One region of the Herbaspirillum sp. RTI4 genome, then DNA from elsewhere that is predicted to be linked to it. Evidence: predicted binding sites of a transcription regulator. Region 1 holds the regulator's gene; the other holds the start of a gene.
What was found. Region 1 encodes NrdR, which represses ribonucleotide reductase genes. Its sites were predicted from a motif close to CACNANATNTNGTG; they were not measured.
Positions count from the first base shown of each region.

Region 2: a site for NrdR is predicted at 6,654-6,667, ahead of RGU70_RS04170 (ribonucleoside-diphosphate reductase subunit alpha). Genes of this name have one in related genera too.

Region 1 covers NZ_JAVIWQ010000002.1:3,792,380-3,801,311, forward strand. The annotation lists gene RGU70_RS16885 (TauD/TfdA family dioxygenase) at 1-935, opposite strand, end outside; gene RGU70_RS16890 (hypothetical protein) at 1,170-1,412, opposite strand; gene RGU70_RS16895 (DUF904 domain-containing protein) at 1,599-1,841, shown strand; gene RGU70_RS16900 (cell division protein ZapA) at 1,838-2,149, shown strand; RNA gene ssrS (6S RNA) at 2,291-2,469, shown strand; gene nrdR (transcriptional regulator NrdR) at 2,589-3,068, opposite strand; gene glyA (serine hydroxymethyltransferase) at 3,171-4,415, opposite strand; ZMP/ZTP riboswitch at 4,552-4,655, opposite strand; gene RGU70_RS16920 (SDR family oxidoreductase) at 4,908-5,657, shown strand; gene ybgC (tol-pal system-associated acyl-CoA thioesterase) at 5,657-6,127, shown strand; gene tolQ (protein TolQ) at 6,190-6,891, shown strand; gene RGU70_RS16935 (ExbD/TolR family protein) at 6,891-7,325, shown strand; gene RGU70_RS16940 (cell envelope integrity protein TolA) at 7,327-8,226, shown strand; gene tolB (Tol-Pal system beta propeller repeat protein TolB) at 8,278-8,932, shown strand, end outside.
Region 2 covers NZ_JAVIWQ010000002.1:867,758-876,689, forward strand. The annotation lists gene RGU70_RS04130 (CNP1-like family protein) at 1-161, opposite strand, end outside; gene RGU70_RS04135 (RNA pyrophosphohydrolase) at 164-739, opposite strand; gene RGU70_RS04140 (proline--tRNA ligase) at 962-2,710, shown strand; gene RGU70_RS04145 (SWIB/MDM2 domain-containing protein) at 2,874-3,212, opposite strand; gene ffh (signal recognition particle protein) at 3,386-4,753, opposite strand; gene RGU70_RS04155 (cytochrome C assembly family protein) at 4,891-5,700, shown strand; gene RGU70_RS04160 (PP0621 family protein) at 5,697-5,945, shown strand; gene ampD (1,6-anhydro-N-acetylmuramyl-L-alanine amidase AmpD) at 5,945-6,583, shown strand; gene RGU70_RS04170 (ribonucleoside-diphosphate reductase subunit alpha) at 6,938-8,932, shown strand, end outside.

The sequences.
Region 1 (8,932 bases):
GACCGGCCATGTACTGCGCGCTTGTTATCGATCCACAACATATCGCCAGGCTGCATGACGATGCTATTTTTTTTATCATCGAACTGGCGTAGTAACCAGTCGAAAGCCTCCGCTGCCTCAGCATCCCCTTCAATGGCACACATGAAGGCTTCATCTACTTGTATGAACGGTTTTTCACGCGAACCTGACAGCACCGGGACCGGTTGCGGATCGGCATACATACATTGGATCCGCGCGAAGGCGTGATCATCCAGACGCCAGTGCGCACTGACATTTTGATCCGGGAAATGCGACTTATCGGGACGGATGGTGTAGCGCGGCGCGGCCAGAATTGCCCATTTTTCATCCGGGATGGCGATGTCGCCCACATAGGACAATATGGTTTGCGCCTGCTCGTCATTCCGATAACACAGGATGGATAAAAAATCGCCCCGGCATTCATGGAATGCTTCTTCGTTATGCCAGACGAGCGTGACACTGCTGCCACCGCCAAGTTGCTCTTCGCTTTCTTTTAGAACCGGAACAATGTGGCGCAGGAAGCGGCCATTTTCTTGCGTTCTCCATCCGAATATATCGCCCAGTACGGCACTCAGCAGGCATTGCGTCACCTCCTCTCGCAAGGTCGGCGGATTACGCCAGGGAGCATCCCAATGTTGCGGCGAAGGGCCGATGCGATGATCATCCACAGCAATCCCGCGCAGCAATACCGCACCGCACTGCAAATGCATGTATTTGAAACGATGTGCGAGTTCGCGCAAACGACGTGGCAATTGTTGCGCTGACAGACTGCAGGCATCTGCAAATTCGGCCGTCTCAACGCTACCAAAATTGTGCAGTAATTCATCAACGATAGCCTCGATTGACAAGCGCTCCCGGGGAGCCAGGCAATGCACATAAGGGGATTCTGGTTTTGAAGCTACTTTAAAATTGGGCATGCCGCTTCTCCTACTCCTGTCGACCACATCGATAATTCGGCGCTAACAAGCGCTGATGAGATTAGCTGGCGTAGGCTGGCGAATTTCGTTCATTTCCGTGAAATATTTTTATCCGAAAAAACCACATTAGAATCAGAAAATAGAGATTCGCGACAACATCAATTTTAAAAAATAAACTGATATATTTACAAATAAATAGCCGTGCCACCACGCCGAAAACAATAGCATGCGCATTCAAAAACCGAAGCTGATTTCCAACACAAACACGACAAACGGTGATTTTTCAGCTGAGCATTGAAATAAATTCTTTTTTTTTTCGATAAATATTTCGCAAGCGCTCTTATTCACTGCATCAACCAACAAATTCGTTCTCAAATGGATAGGGAATTTCGGGCAAATCTGCAGACCCTTTTTAAAAGCCAGGGAAGCCTTGATTGCTTGAAGCGGCTCGTATAAATTCAGAAAAAATGTAGCCATTTTTGCGTGAAGTGCATACCGCAATCCTGATTTTTTCTCGTGCTCGCCTCATCAGAGTCTCATTGAAAATCTGTTCTGGCTATGCGATTGATGCGTGCGAGGACGGCGGGAGGAAGAGCCGGCCAGGAGAGCATTAGCAACTAAGGCATATAATGATCATCTGTCCGAATAGTCACCGTTACGCCCATGATCTCTGAACTACAGCAACTTTCCGATAAAGTAGCCCAACTGGCTGCATTGACTTCGTCATTGCGCCAAGAAAACGCAGAATTACGTTCGCAAATTCATTTACTCGACGTAGAAAAATCGGAATTAGCTACACGTATTGATGCTGCACATGCAAGAGTCTCCACGCTACTCAGCATGATGCCGTCAATAGAGCCACCACCAGAGCTATCCGTTGATTCCAACAGCGAGGAAACCGCATGATCCAGCTCCCCGTCAATATTATGGGTACGTCCTACACGCTGGCTTGCCAGGAAGGACAGGAGCCTGCGTTGCAACTGGCAGTCGCTTACCTTGATGAAAAAATGTGCTCCATTCGCGACATGGGAAAAATCAAAGGTACGGATCGTATCGCGGTAACAGCAGCCCTCGGGATTGCCGCCGAATTGTTATCGACTCGGCATGATTCTGGGCCACTCGCTGGCCTGACTCTGGCCGAGTGGAAGCTGAATGTTTCAGCAATGCATACCCTGCTGGACCAGGCACTGACCCCTCAAGAAAATTTATTTTGAATGCGCAGACAGCGTCTTCATTGCGAAACTAACAAGCTTGCCTCCAGCCCAGTGCCTACACACTGTATTCATCAGATCAGTAATTATTGTTTTCTTTCAACAAAAACAGTTTGACACGCAGGGGCTTTAGCGTAGACTTAGTGACTCCTGCCGTGTTCGCGAGTGTCATAATTCCTTGAACCATTTATGTGCATAGGCTGTGGAATATTGTTTGATGGGCGTGAGCGTCGCTAGACCGATGAACCCGAAATTGAACTGACTGCAGCCACCTTGAACCGTTTGGTTCAGGATGCCGGCACAGCGGCACTGGCGGGGCTTTATTTGATGGAAGATGTAAATGAAAACGACCGCGAAAGCGGTCGTTTTTTTATGCCCGTACATTGTCGAACCTTAAACTATTTCTTCTTCAGGTTACTGCTGCAAACCAAACCAAACCAACTCAGGTTGGTTTTTTTGGCACAGCAGGTCGCTCCCGACCGACTTCAGCAATCGCATCCTGGAACTCCGACAAATCCTCAAAGCTTTTATAGACCGATGCAAACCGGATATAGGCAACCTTATCCAGCCGCTTCAACTCACGCATCACCAACTCACCAACGTGACCGGATACCACTTCACGGGCTCCGCTCGATAGCAGTTTTTCCTGAATGCTATGAATCGCCTGATCAACCGCTTCCGCAGAAACGGGGCGTTTACGCAATGCCAGCATCAGACTAGCGCGCAGCTTGGCAGTTTCGAACTCCGTCCGGCTACCGTTTTTCTTGACGATCACCGGCATCGTCAACTCAATCCGCTCAAACGTCGTGAAGCGCTTGTCGCAATGCTCGCAACGCCTCCGGCGACGAATCGTGTCACCCTCTTCCGAAGCGCGGGTATCGACTACCGACGTATCGTCGTGATTGCAAAAAGGACATTTCATCAGACTCTCCCCATGCACCATCAATAAGAGCCCGCCCCTTCGATAATCTCAGGGGCGGGCTCCGGACCAATCCATTTACTGTTACTACCCTACGCGACTGCTTCAGGCATAAACAGGGAACGCAGCAGTCAACTTCTTCACTTCTGCTTTCACGCGTTCTATTGTGGCTGCGTCATGCGGCTGATCGAGTACATCGGCGATCAGATTACCGACCTTGATCGATTCGGCCACACCGAAACCGCGCGTCGTCATGGCCGGGCTACCCAGACGAATACCCGAAGTCACGAACGGCTTTTCCGGATCATTAGGAATCGCATTTTTATTGCAGGTCATGTGCGCCGACCCAAGCACCGCTTCCGCTTCCTTGCCGGTGATATTTTTCGCACGCAGATCAACCAGCATCACATGCGACTCGGTGCGTCCGGAAATAATACGCAAACCACGCGAGATCAATGCCTTGGCAAGCGCATCTGCGTTATCCAGAACCTGTTGCTGATAAATCTTGAATTCAGGCTGCAAGGCCTCCTGGAATGCCACGGCCTTACCGGCGATCACATGCATCAAAGGACCGCCCTGAATACCAGGGAAAATGGCAGAATTGATCGCCTTTTCATGTTCCTTCTTCATCAGGATGATTCCGCCGCGAGGGCCACGCAGGGACTTGTGCGTTGTCGACGTAACGAAGTCGGCATGCGGTACCGGATTAGGATAAACGCCCGCAGCAATCAGGCCCGCGTAATGCGCCATATCGACCATGAACAAAGCGCCGACATCCTTGGCCACCTTGGCAAACCGCTCAAAATCAATCCGCAGCGCATAGGCCGACGCACCGGCAATGATCAGCTTCGGCTTTGCTTCATGCGCCAGACGCTCCATCGCGTCGTAATCGATTTCTTCTTTGTCATTCAAGCCGTAAGAAACAGCGTTGAACCATTTTCCCGACATATTGAGCGCCATGCCGTGCGTCAGATGTCCGCCTTCAGCCAACGACATACCCATGATGGTATCGCCCGGCTTGAGCATGGCGAAAAACACGCCTTGATTCGCTTGCGAACCCGAATTCGGCTGCACATTGGCGGCTTCAGCACCAAACAATTGCTTGACCCGGTCAATCGCGAGTTGCTCGGCGACATCGACAAACTCACATCCGCCGTAATAACGCTTGCCCGGATAACCTTCTGCATACTTGTTGGTCAGCTGCGAACCCTGCGCCTCCATGACGGCTGGCGAGGTGTAGTTCTCGGAAGCAATCAGCTCAATATGCTCTTGCTGACGTACCTTTTCTTGCTGCATGGCCGCCCACAGTTGAGGGTCAACATTGGCAATCGTATGGTTCTTTGGAAACATGGAATACTCCGCTGGATGAGAAAGTTACCGGGGCATCAGCCGTGCCGGCACAGAATGCCGGACGGCATCACGCCGTTGCAATCGAATGAGCGCCAAAATTTTAAGGGAATGACGGCAGCCTCTTCGTACTTTCCATTTGGGCTGCCCAGGCGTACGGCTAATGAAATCTCACGCTTCCCGATGGATATCCATCTAGTACCGGAGCAGTGTCCGGCATTTTCGCCAGTTACGTGAGACGAAATGGTCTTGGCATTGTAAGGGACTGCCGAAATTTCAGCAAGACGCCCCCTCATTATGAGCAACAACAGAACCAGCGCCGCCCTGTTTTACTGCATCACGCATCGCAGCAAACAAGCCGCGCAACGAGCGACTATGAGCGGACGTAAGTACGCGTATTGGGCCTCGACTCACGTTTGCAGTTATCATGTTGCATTGCATTCGCAGTGAACATGCTTGCGACCATCATTTCAAAAGAATTCAGGAGTCCTATATATGATCGTATTAATTACAGGCGCCACAGCCGGTTTCGGCGCTGCCATGGCCCAGCAATTTTCGACCAACGGCCATCGTGTCATCGCTACCGGTCGCCGCAAAGAACGGCTGGACGCATTGGCAAGCGAACTGGGCCCCAACGTCCTGCCACTGGTCATGGATGTGACAGACAAGCAATCGGTCGCCGACGCGCTGGCCAGCCTGACTCCTGAATGGCAAGCAATTGATGTTCTGATCAACAATGCAGGTCTGGCACTCGGCCTGGGCTCAGCTCAACAGTCTTCGCTGGAAGACTGGGAAACCATGATCGACACCAATTGCCGCGGCCTGGTCACGGTCACCCACCATATTCTGCCCGGCATGGTCAAACGCGGAAGCGGCAGCATCATCAACCTGGGCTCGGTCGCCGGCACTTATCCGTACCCGGGCGGCAACGTCTATGGCGCGACCAAGGCCTTCGTCGACCAGTTCACGCTGAACCTGCGCGCCGATCTGGTCGGCACCGGAGTTCGGGCCACTAATCTGGCACCCGGCTTGTGCGGCGGTACTGAATTTTCCAATGTGCGCTTCAAGGGCGACGACAGCGCAGCCGCCAAGGTGTATGAAGGCACCACCCCCCTGTCGGCGCAGGATATCGCCAGCACAGCCTACTGGATTGCAACCTTACCGCCGCATGTCAACATCAACTACATCGAAATGATGCCGACCTGCCAGGGTTTTGGTCCATTCAATATCAAACGGACGACGTAATGAGCGCCAGGTACGTCTGGCCCATTCGGGTCTACTACGAAGACACCGATGCCGGCGGCATCGTGTTTTATGCCAACTACCTGAAATTTTTCGAGCGGGCGCGCACCGAGTGGCTCCGGGCCCAAGGTTTCGGCCAGCATGAAATGCAAGCCACGTACGGAGCCATGTTCGTGGTCAAAAGCACCACCGTTGATTATGTTTCACCAGCCCGACTCGATGATGAATTGGAACTGACGGTCGAGGTTGAAAAAACCGGCAATGCCTCCGTCAATTTCGTCCAGGAAGCCTGGCGCATCGACCGCAACGCCCCTGAGGGAACGGCACCGCGCCTGCTGGCGCGCGGCCGCATCTGTGTAGTCTGCGTCGACATGGCCAGTTTCAGACCACAAGCCATACCGGCACCCATTTTGAACAGCCTGCAACAAGCCAATATGTCGGCCCCGGCTGCCGAAGCCAAGTTAAGCGCATAGCACTCATCCTCGTGAACAGACAATTCTCTCCTGCCACTCACCGTTAAAATCCATCCCAGCCCATGACCGTCACTCAAGATCTTTCCTTCGTTTCCCTGATCGCCAACGCCTCGATACTGGTGCAACTCGTCTTGCTGCTGCTGCTGGCCGCATCGGTATTGAGCTGGACCTATATTTTCCGCAAGATGTTTACCATCCGCAGCGCACGCCTGCAGACCGAAACATTCGAAAGCAGCTTCTGGTCGGGCGGTAATTTGATGGCGCTGTACCAGGACACCTTGTCCAACCGCCGCAAATCGAGCGGTGACGGCGGCGCGCTGGAACGTATTTTTCAGGCCGGCATGAGTGAGTTCAACAAAGGCAAAGCCGCTGTCGTGGGCAAAGCCAACACCGAACCCGGCGCAGCGCTGGACGGCGCACGACGCGCCATGCGCGCAGCCTATCAGCGTGAAATGGATGTGCTGGAACTGCATCTGGCGTTCCTGGCATCGGTCGGCTCCGTTTCACCCTATATCGGGCTGTTTGGTACCGTGTGGGGCATCATGAATGCCTTCCGCGGCCTGTCCAACGTGCAGCAGGCAACACTGGCCGCCGTCGCGCCGGGTATTGCCGAAGCACTGGTCGCTACCGCCATCGGCCTGTTTGCCGCGATCCCTGCCGTGATTGCCTACAATCGGTTTTCCCACGACGTCGATCGTCTGGCGATCCGCTTCGAAAGCTTTATCGAAGAATTCTCGAACATCTTGCAACGGCAGGCACGCTGATGTCAGGTTCCCCCATGCGCGGCGGCCGCCCCCGCAAATTCAAATCCGAAATCAACGTCGTACCGTATATCGATGTGATGCTGGTACTGCTGATCATCTTCATGGTCGCGGCACCAATCACCAATCCCAGCGTCATCAACCTGCCCAACGCAGGCAAGTCGAATGTGCCGCCGACCAGCTACGTCAACATCGCACTCAAGCCGGACAGCAAGGCCACGATCAGCGTCAGCGGCCCGCAAAAGGGCAATAGCGGCACACAAACCGCCTCCAGCCGCAGCGATCTGGTACGCAAACTTTCTGATCTTCATGAGGACAACCCCGACCTCCCGGTCATGGTTTCCGCCGACAAGGACATCAAGTACGACGAGGTGATCCAGGTCCTGTCCGAAGCAAAGAAACTGGGCATCTCCAGGGTAGGTCTGGCCACTAAGTAATATGGATAATTCTTCCCCCCCTACCGTCCCGCACGCTCCGGGACGCTGGCGCGCGGTTGCTCTGGCTCTGCTCGTCCATGGCGCTTTGATTGCCTTTCTCTGGATCGGCATCCGCTGGCAAAACTCGACACCCATTGCCGTCGAAGCTGAAATCTGGAATCCGCAAATCCGCGAAGCCGCACCGCTGCCCGAACCGGAAGCCCGTCGACCGGACCCGGTGCCGGTTGCGCGTCCCGTGCCGCCGCCACCAAAAGTGGAAGAAGCGCCAGTGATCAATCCTGACATCGCCCTGGAAAAAGAAAAAAAACGCAAAGAACAGCAAAAGCGCGACAAAGAATTGCAAGATGAGAAAAAAGAACAGCTACGCCTGAAACAAGAAAAACAGGACAAGCAGGAAGAACTCGATAAGCGCAAGAAACAAGAGCAACAACAGGAGCAAAAAAAGGAAAAAGAAGCCGACGAAAAGAAAAAGAAAGAACTCGACAAACTTGCTGCCGACAAGCAGCGCAAGCAGCAAGAACAAGACAGCAAACAATCGGATAAACGCCGCCAGGACGATTTAAAGCGCATGATGAGCCAGGCGGGTGGAACCGGCGACGCCAGCAGATCGCAAGGTCCGCGCGGCAATGCCGACTACATCGGCAAAGTGGGCGCAAGGATCAGGTCCAATACGGTATTTAATGTGCCGGACAGTATCGTGGGGAACCCTTCGGTAGAATACACAGTTGAATTGTTGCCCGACGGCACGCTGCGTGGCCTGCGCAAGACCAAGTCGTCCGGCGTTTCCGGCTTCGATGAGGCAGTACAAAGAGCGATTGAGAAATCAGTCCCGTTTCCGCCCGATAAGGACGGCAAAGTCCCCGCGAGTTTCGCCATCGTGCATAAACCGAAGGATCAGTAAACAATGTTGAAAAAAATGTCATTTTTGTATCGCCGCCCCAGCTCTGCCCCCATGCGTCGCCTGACGTGCCTGCTGGCACTTGCCGCCAGCGCTATCACCGTGGCGCTCGTGCCGGTCTCCGCACAAGCGCAATTGCGGGTGGAAATTGCCGGCGTCGGTGCGCAGCAAATCCCGGTCGCCATTGCTAGTTTTGCCAATGAGACCATCGCCCCGCAAAAAGTGACAGCCATCATCAAGGCCGATCTGGCACGCAGCGGCATGTTCAAGATCATCGACACCGGCGACATCCTCTCCGAAAACGCCACCATCAATTACGCCGACTGGAAAGCACGCGGCGCCGATGCGCTGGTCATCGGCAGCGTGCAACAACTGGCGGACGGGCGCTACGACATCCGCTACCGCTTGCTCGATACGCTCAAATCGGCGCAACTGTCGGCCCTGTCGATGTCGGCCCAAAGCCCTCAGCTACGCTTGAGCGCGCACAAAATTGCCGATGATATTTATCAAAAGCTGACCGGCATTCCCGGCATTTTCTCGACCCGCATCGCCTATGTCACCAAAGCCGCGCGCGAATACCGGCTGGAAGTAGCCGATGCTGACGGCGAGGGCATTCAAGTCGCGCTGCGTTCAGGCGAACCGATCATTTCGCCCACCTGGTCGCCCGACGGCACCAAGGTGGCCTATGTTTCGTTCGAAGCGAGAAAGC
Region 2 (8,932 bases), 2.9 Mb from region 1:
AAATCTTCATCCAAATTGCCGGGTAGTCCTGTCAAAGAACCCGCGGCGAACGCGCCGGAGCTGCATAACAATCCTGTTGCCAGGATCATGCGGAGTACTTGCGGCAAGGAGCAGGGCAGTGCGCGTGCAGAATGGCTGGCGTCAGATTTCAATGGAGGCATAGTCAATTGTCGGGGAGTGAGGGGGGCGCGACAGGCGTCGCAGGTTCGCATGTTTTCGCTGCGTCGCTAGTCGCGCAGGGCGACTCGGGACGTAATGCGCCGGCGGGACGCGTCATGAATCGTGACAGTTCTTGCAATGCTTGCTGGTAGACGTCGCGCTTGAATTCAATGACGACATCGAGCGGCACCCAGTAATCGTGCCAGCGCCAGGCATCAAACTCAGGATGGGCCGTCAGACGCAGATTGACATCGCAGTCGCGGCCGACCATGCGCAGCAGAAACCAGATTTGTTTCTGACCGCGATAATGGCCGCGCACTTCGCGCTTGATGAAATGGTCGGGAACCTCGTAGCGCAACCAGTCGCGGGTACGACCGATTATTTTCACGTGTTCGGCCCTCAGGCCGATTTCCTCTTCGAGTTCGCGAAACATCGCTTGCTCCGGAGTTTCGCCGTATTTGATCCCACCCTGAGGAAACTGCCAGGAATGCTCGCGCACCCGCTTGCCCCACCACACCTCATTTTGCGCGTTCAGCAGAATGATGCCGACGTTCGGGCGAAAGCCTTCTCGATCCAGCATGACTAACCTCGATACTTTCTGCGGCCAAACGTACTCAATTGCGCAATCAGTCGTGTGCGGCTCTGTCATTGGCTGCGCGCGTCACACTCCATTAGTGCGGGTGTTTGGCGGACAGACGGGCGAAACATGAATCGATTGTGCAAAGAGTGGGCGCATCGGCCAACTAATCCTTTAAAATTGCACTGATTATAACCCCCCCTCTTTTAAAAAGAACCGATCGTCATGCGCGCCTCCCGATTTTTTATTTCCACCCAAAAAGAAGCTCCTGCCGATGCTGAAATCGTCAGTCACAAACTGATGATGCGCGCCGGCATGATCAAACGTCTGGGTTCCGGCATTTACACTTACATGCCCATGGGTTTGCGCGTTATCCGCAAGGTCGAAGCCATTGTCCGCGAGGAAATGAATCGCGCCGGGGCGGTTGAATTACTCATGCCGCTGGTGCAGCCGGCCGAACTCTGGCAGGAAACCGGCCGCTGGGACAAAATGGGCGCCGAACTGATGCGTGTGAAGGACCGGCATGGCCGGGAATTCGCCATCCAGCCGACGTCGGAAGAAGTCGTGACTGACATGGCGCGCAGCGAATTGCGCAGCTACAAGCAACTCCCCGTCAATTTTTATCACATCCAAACCAAATTCCGCGACGAGCGACGGCCGCGTTTCGGTCTCATGCGCGGACGTGAATTCACGATGAAGGACGCGTACTCGTTCGATCGCGACGCAGAGGGCCTCCAGCGCTCGTATCAAATCATGTACGACACCTATACGCGCATCTTCACCCGCTTCGGTTTGCAATTCCGTGCAGTGGCGGCCGATAACGGTGCCATTGGCGGTTCCGGCTCCCACGAATTCCATGTGATTGCGGCCACCGGCGAAGACGCATTGGTATATTGCCCTACCTCCGACTACGCGGCCAATATGGAAGCGGCAGAAGCATTGGCGATCAGTGCCACACGCCCGGCAGCCAGTGAAGCAATGGTGAAATTGGCCACGCCCGGTAAATCGAAATGCGAGGCCGTCGCGGAAATGCTCAACGTGCCGCTGGATCGCACCATTAAATCCATCGTGCTGGCGGTCGATGCCAATCCCGATGCAAAATCGGGGACCGCCGATGCCGCCAAGCAAATTTTCCTGCTGTTGTTGCGCGGCGATCATCACATGAACGAAGTCAAAGTCAGCAAAATCGCCGGCATTGCCGGATACCGGTTTGCCAGCGAAGACGAAATTGTCGAGTATTTCGGCACGCCGCCCGGCTACCTGGGGCCGGTGGCAACCCTCAAGCCAGTACGGGTTGTGGCCGATCGCACCGTCGCCAACATGAGCGATTTCATCTGCGGCGCGAATGCAGAAGATTTCCATTACACCGGCGTTAACTGGGGCCGCGATTTGCCAGAACCGGAAGTCGCCGATTTGCGCGATGTGGTCGAAGGCGACGCCTCGCCGGATGGCAAGGGCGTGCTGGCGATTCAGCGCGGCATCGAAATAGGGCATGTCTTTCAACTGGGCACGGCTTACTCGGTCGCGATGAAAGCTACTTACCTCGATGAAAATGGCAAGCCGCAGCCATTGCAGATGGGATGTTACGGCATCGGCATTACCCGGATTCTGGGTGCAGCGATTGAGCAGAATTTCGACGAAAAAGGGATCGTCTGGCCTTTGGCGCTGGCCCCGTTCGAAGTAGTGCTGTGCCCGATGGGCTATGACCGTAGCGCCGACGTCAAACTGCAAGCCGATGCGCTGTATGACAAGTTAGCGGCTGCGGGAGTGGATGTTGTCCTCGATGATCGCAATGAGCGACCCGGCGCCATGTTTGCCGATTGGGAGCTGATTGGTGTACCGCACCGTATTGTGATCGGTGACCGTGGCCTTAAGGAGGGACAGCTCGAATATCAGGGACGGCGCGATACGGCGGCGACACCGGTTCCTCTTGAGCAAGCGACCGCTTTCGTTCTGGAGAAGCTGGCGCGCTGATGACGATATCGGGATTGGCGTGCGCTGCGTTTTAACTGGCGCGCGAAAATCCCGACGGCGATAATCACCAATACAAACATAAGCGCAAAAACAAAAACGCCCGCGCGATGCGGGCGTTTTTGTTTTGCAAGAAGAGTTGCAAAACCCTGCTACTGCGAATGGCTTATTTCAAATGACCGGAAATCAGTTTAGTCATTTCAAACATGGAAACTTGTTTCTTGCCGTCAAAAATAGCTAACAACTTTGCATCTGCATCGATATTGCGCTTGTTTTCTGGGTTTTGCAGATTGTGTTTCTTGATGTATTCCCACACTTTCTTGGTGACTTCTGTGCGTGGCAACGGTGCTGCGCCGACCACTTCAGCCAATGCTGCGGATGGTGTCAATGGCTTCATGAAAGCAGCGTTAGGTGTACGCGCTGCCGGTTTTGCTGCGGCTGGTTTCTTGACTGCTGCTGGCTTTGCTGCAGCTTTAGCTGCGGCTGGTTTTTTTGCTGTGACCATCTGTGAGCCTCCTAAACAGGGACGTTGGTTAAATGCGTCAATTACGCACCGCTAATAGTGGTGGGGTTTCCCCCTTGATGCAAGTGTTTTTTACGCGTTTCAGACTGATTTTGTCTATGAGGCAACGCAAGTTGTCAGTCTTTATTCTCCGCCGACGATCTTGTACGCGCCGCTTAGCGCATTCCCGGCAGCATGCCTTTCATGCCGCGCATCATTTTCATCATGCCGCCGCTCTGCATTTTTTTCATCATGGTTTGCATTTGATCGAATTGCGCCAGCATGCGGTTGACGTCTTGTACTTGCACACCGGCACCGGCGGCAATGCGGCGTTTGCGCGTGGCCTTGATCAGCTCGGGTTTGGCGCGTTCTTTCAGGGTCATCGAATTGATCATCCCTTCCATGCGGCGCACTTGCTTGTCCGCCTGGCCCATATTGGCGCCGCTGGCAGCTTGCTGCATTTGCGCCGGCAGCTTGTCGAGAAGGCCGGCCATGCCGCCCATTTTTTTCATCTGACCGAGCTGGGCCTTGAAATCGTTCAGGTCAAACTTACCGCCGCCTTTAATCTTCTGCGCCAAATCCTGCGCGGCGGCAACGTCCATTCCCTTTTTGGCTTCTTCGACCAGCGCCAGAATGTCGCCCATACCGAGAATACGGTTGGCCATGCGGCTAGGGTCGAAGGCTTCAAGGCCGTCGAGTTTTTCGGAAACGCCGGCAAACTTGATCGGCTTGCCGGTAATGTGTCGCACCGACAATGCCGCCCCGCCGCGCGAATCGCCATCGAGTTTGGTCAGGATAATACCGGTCAGCGGCAGTGCATCGCTGAAGGCCTTGGCCGTATTAATAGCATCCTGACCCAGCATGGCATCGACCACGAACAGGGTTTCAATCGGCTTGACGGCGGCGTGCATGGCGCTGATTTCCAGCATCATCGCTTCATCGATACCGAGACGACCGGCGGTATCAATGATCAGGACATCGTGATAATGGCGCTTGGCGAAATCCAGAGCGGCAAGGGCGATGGCGACAGGATCATCGCTTGCTTCGGTCGGAAAAAAATCCGCGCCGGCTTGTGCCGTGACCGCTTGCAGTTGCGCAATAGCGGCCGGACGGTAGACGTCGGCAGAAACAGTCAGGACTTTCTTTTTCTTGTTTTCGCGCAAATATTTGGCCAGCTTACCGACGGTCGTGGTTTTACCCGCGCCTTGCAAACCGGCCATCAAAATGATTGCCGGCGGTTGCGTGGCAAAACTGAGCTGCGAGGCATCGGGGCCGAGATCGGCTCCCATCAGGCTGGCCAGTTCGCGTTGGACGACGCCAACTAGTGCTTGACCAGGGGTCAGCGAGCCGATGACGTCTTCACCGATCGCCGCTTCTTTGACCTTGGCGATGAATTCGCGTACCGCAGGCAGCGCAACGTCGGCCTCAAGCAAGGCCAAGCGCACTTCGCGCAGCATGTCGGCGGTATTGGTTTCGGTCAGACGCGCTTCGCCGCGCAGGGTTTTAACGACTTTGGCAAGCCGGTTGGTCAGATTGTCGAGCATGGTTGTGGGGGCTTCAAAGAGAGTGGTGGCCGCTGTGCGGCAAGCGCGGAGGCGCTGGATTGGCAGTCATTTTAACTGATTGCATCCCGGCGGGCCTCGCGGCAGATTCGGAGGCGACTTGATGATAAACTTGGCCGATGCAAAATTCCTTTTTCCTTCTGGCGGCGCTGTTGTATTTGATCGCAGCGGTATTGCCGACGACTGCGCGCAGGGCGCAGTCCGTATTGACTTTGTTTGGCTGGCTGTTACATGGCGCGGCGCTCTCTGCCGATGTGACGGCTCCCGATGCCGTCCGGGTCGGATTCGCGGCGATGCTGTCAGCCACCTTGTGGATTACGGTCGCTTTCTATTGGCTGGAAAACCGCAATTCCGCTTTGGACAGTCTGCGCGTACTGGTCTTGCCGGTAGCGGCGCTGGCGGTCGTGTTGCCCGGCATTTTTCCCGGCAACATGGTGCCGCTGGCCGGGAAGTCCGGCTGGTTTCTGGGGCATATCGCGATTTCCATTCTGGCCTATAGCACTTTGACCATCGCCGCATTCCACGCGGTACTGATGGTCCTGCAGGAGTCCCGGCTGCATATTCGATCAGCGCAGCCGAAGGCGGGCTGGTTCAATGGCGCGCTGGAGCGGTTGCCGCCCCTGCTGACCATGGAGAAGCTGTTGTTCCGTCTGATCGCGCTCGGTTTTACCTTGCTGACCTTGACCATGTTGTCGGGGGCCGTGTTTTCCGAGCAGCTGTTCGGTCAGGCCTTGAGGCTGGATCACAAAACGATTTTCACTTTTTTCTCCTGGCTGCTGTTCGGTGTGTTGCTGGCAGGCCGGCGGTGGCAGGGCTGGCGCGGCAAAACCGCTTTGCGGTTTACGTTGAGCGGTTTTGCGATTCTCTTACTCGCCTATGTCGGCACCCGTTTCGTGCTGGAAGTGGTATTGCATAGGGCCTTCATATGAAATACCTGATTTGGTTACTGATCCTGGTGGCAGTGGTGGTCTGGCTGAAACGCGCGAAAAAATCGATGATGGGCGGGCCTGGCGCTGCCCCGGGCGGGACACGACGTCCGCCGGCCGCGCCGCAGGTTGAGCGTATCGTCCAGTGCGCCCATTGCCACGTCCATTTCCCTGCCTCGGAAGCGGTGGTGGATGCTGCCGGCAATGTCTTCTGCGGGGAAGAGCATAAGCAATTGTCGACAATCTGATGCCAGCGATGGCCTATCCGGTCCTGATTCTAGATAAGAACGGCTGGTGTCCGGCGGCGCAGCAAGTGCCCTCACCGAATTTCGATGCCCGGCCGGCCGGTGTCGCGGCGGATTTACTGGTCATTCACAATATCAGCCTGCCGCCAGGAGAGTTCGGCGGCCCCTACATTGCCGATCTGTTTACCAATCGGCTCGATTGTCAGGCGCACCCCTATTTCGAGCAACTGCGCCCATTGCGGGTGTCCTCGCATTTTTTAGTGCGACGCGACGGCAGTTTGCTTCAGTTCGTCAGCATTCATGATCGCGCCTGGCACGCCGGTGTCTCCCAGTTCGAGGGTAGGCATGGCTGCAATGCCTTTTCCATCGGGATTGAATTGGAGGGGTCTGATTTTGTCCCATTCGATGACCGCCAATATGCCACCCTGGCGGCGCTGACGGCAGCGCTGCACGATGCAGCGCCCTTGGATGCGATCAGCGGCCACGAACACATCGCACCGGGACGTAAAACCGATCCTGGTCCATTTTTCGACTGGCAGCGCTTTGGCGCGGCGCTGGTCACCGTAGGGGTCAAGAAGCCGGATGTGCCACCGATCCGCTTCGTTATTGGCGATGTCAAAAGTCAAGACGAAAACAGATAAAAATATGCACAAATATTGTTTGCCAAGTCCCTTGGCAGCCACTAGAATTAGTTCCGAAAACTTAAAAAACAACTAGATGTAGTGTTTTTTTGATGATTCTTTGTTTTGCCAGGGAGCGTTTCGGGAGCTTTGCAGCTTACCCGGACGGGCAAACATCAGGTAGTTTCCGCTTGCATGGCGGGCAGGGCGCAGTATTCGCCCCTGCTCTGCATTCATCACCCAATTCGTATGCCCTCGCTGACACGAGGGTTCATTCCTACTCAGTCATCCATATCGGATGACTGGTTTTACAGCTCAGGAGGCTCAGTGCGCTCTACTCAAGAAATTTCCGGCCAATCAACAACTGATTTCGGCATGCTTTCTTCCACTTCAACTCAGGATGGCGGCCCTGCTTCGCTGGCAAAATCCGCGGCCACTCTGGCGGATTACCGCATCATTCGCCGTAATGGCTCGGTGGTGGGCTTTGAGCCTTCCAAAATTGCGATTGCCGTGACCAAAGCATTTCTGGCGGTCAATGGCGGGCAGGGTGCTGCTTCGGCCCGCGTGCGCGAAATGGTCGAGCAACTGACATCGAATGTCGTTTCTGCGCTGGTGCGCCGGCAGCCGAACGGCGGCACCTTCCATATAGAAGACATCCAGGATCAGGTGGAACTGTCGCTGATGCGCTCCGGTGAGCACGATGTGGCGCGCGCCTATGTTCTGTATCGCGCCAAACGGATGGAAGAGCGGGCGCAACATGCCGCCGCGGCCCCTGAATCTGCTGTGCCGCAATTGCATGTGATGGAAGATGGCAAGAGCCGTCCGCTGGATCTGGCCGAAGTACGCACGCTGATCAAGGCCGCATGTGTGGATCTGGAGCAACACGTTGACGCGGAAGCAATCCTGGCGGAAACCGTCAAGAATCTGTACGACGGTGTGCCGGTCGAGGAACTGCACAAGTCGGCCATTCTGGCCGCCCGCGCCCTGATGGAAAAAGACCCGGCCTACAGCCAGGTCACTGCACGTTTGCTGATGCACACCATCCGCAAGGAAGTGTTCGGCAAGGAAGTGGCGCAAGCCGATGCACCGGCCGAATACCTCGACTATTTCCCTAAATACATCAAGAAGGGGATCGAAGCCGATCTGCTCGATCCTAAGCTGGCGCAGTACGATCTGGCGTTGCTGGCCAATGCCATCAAGCCCGAACGCGACCTGCAATTCGGTTATCTCGGTCTGCAAACGCTGTATGACCGTTACTTCCTGCACATCCGCGACGTTCGCATCGAAATGCCGCAAGCCTTTTACATGCGCGTGGCGATGGGTCTGGCACTGAGCGAAGTCGATCGCGAAGCGCGCACTATCGAGTTCTACAACCTGCTGTCTTCGTTCGACTTCATGAGCTCGACGCCGACGCTGTTCAACTCCGGCACGCTGCGTTCGCAATTGTCGTCCTGCTACCTGACCACGGTGGCTGACGATCTGGAAGGCATCTACGACGCCATCAAGGAAAATGCCTTGCTGGCAAAGTATGCCGGCGGTCTGGGCAACGATTGGACGCCAGTGCGTTCGCTGGGTGCGCACATCAAGGGTACCAACGGCAAATCGCAAGGCGTGGTGCCTTTCCTGAAGGTGGTCAATGACACTGCCGTGGCAGTCAATCAGGGCGGCAAGCGCAAGGGGGCAGTCTGCGCCTATCTGGAAACCTGGCACATGGACATCGAGGAATTCCTCGACCTGCGCAAAAACACCGGCGACGATCGCCGCCGCACGCATGACATGAACACCGCTAACTGGATTCCTGACCTGTTCATGAAGCGCGTCATGGAAAAAGGCCAATGGACACTGTTCTCGCCTTCCGATACGCCAGACCTGCACGACAAGTTCGGCAAGGCGTTTGAAGAAGCCTATGTCGGCTACGAAGCCAAAGCAGCGCGCGGTGAGTTGCGCCTGTTCAAGACGATCCAGGCCAATGATCTGTGGCGCAAGATGCTGTCGATGCTGTTCGAAACCGGTCATCCTTGGATCACATTCAAAGACCCTTGCAACATCCGTTCGCCACAGCAACACGTCGGCGTCGTGCATAGCTCGAACCTGTGTACCGAGATCACGCTCAACACCAATGCTTCTGAAATCGCGGTCTGCAATCTGGGCTCGGTGAATTTGCCAGCGCACATGCTCGACGGTGAAATCGACCACGTCAAACTGCAAAGAACCATCCGCACCGCCATGCGCATGCTGGATAACGTGATCGACATCAACTATTACGCCGTCAAGAAAGCACGCGATTCCAACCTGCGTCATCGTCCGGTCGGTCTGGGCATCATGGGTTTTCAGGATTGCCTGCACATGAAGCGCACGCCTTACGCCTCG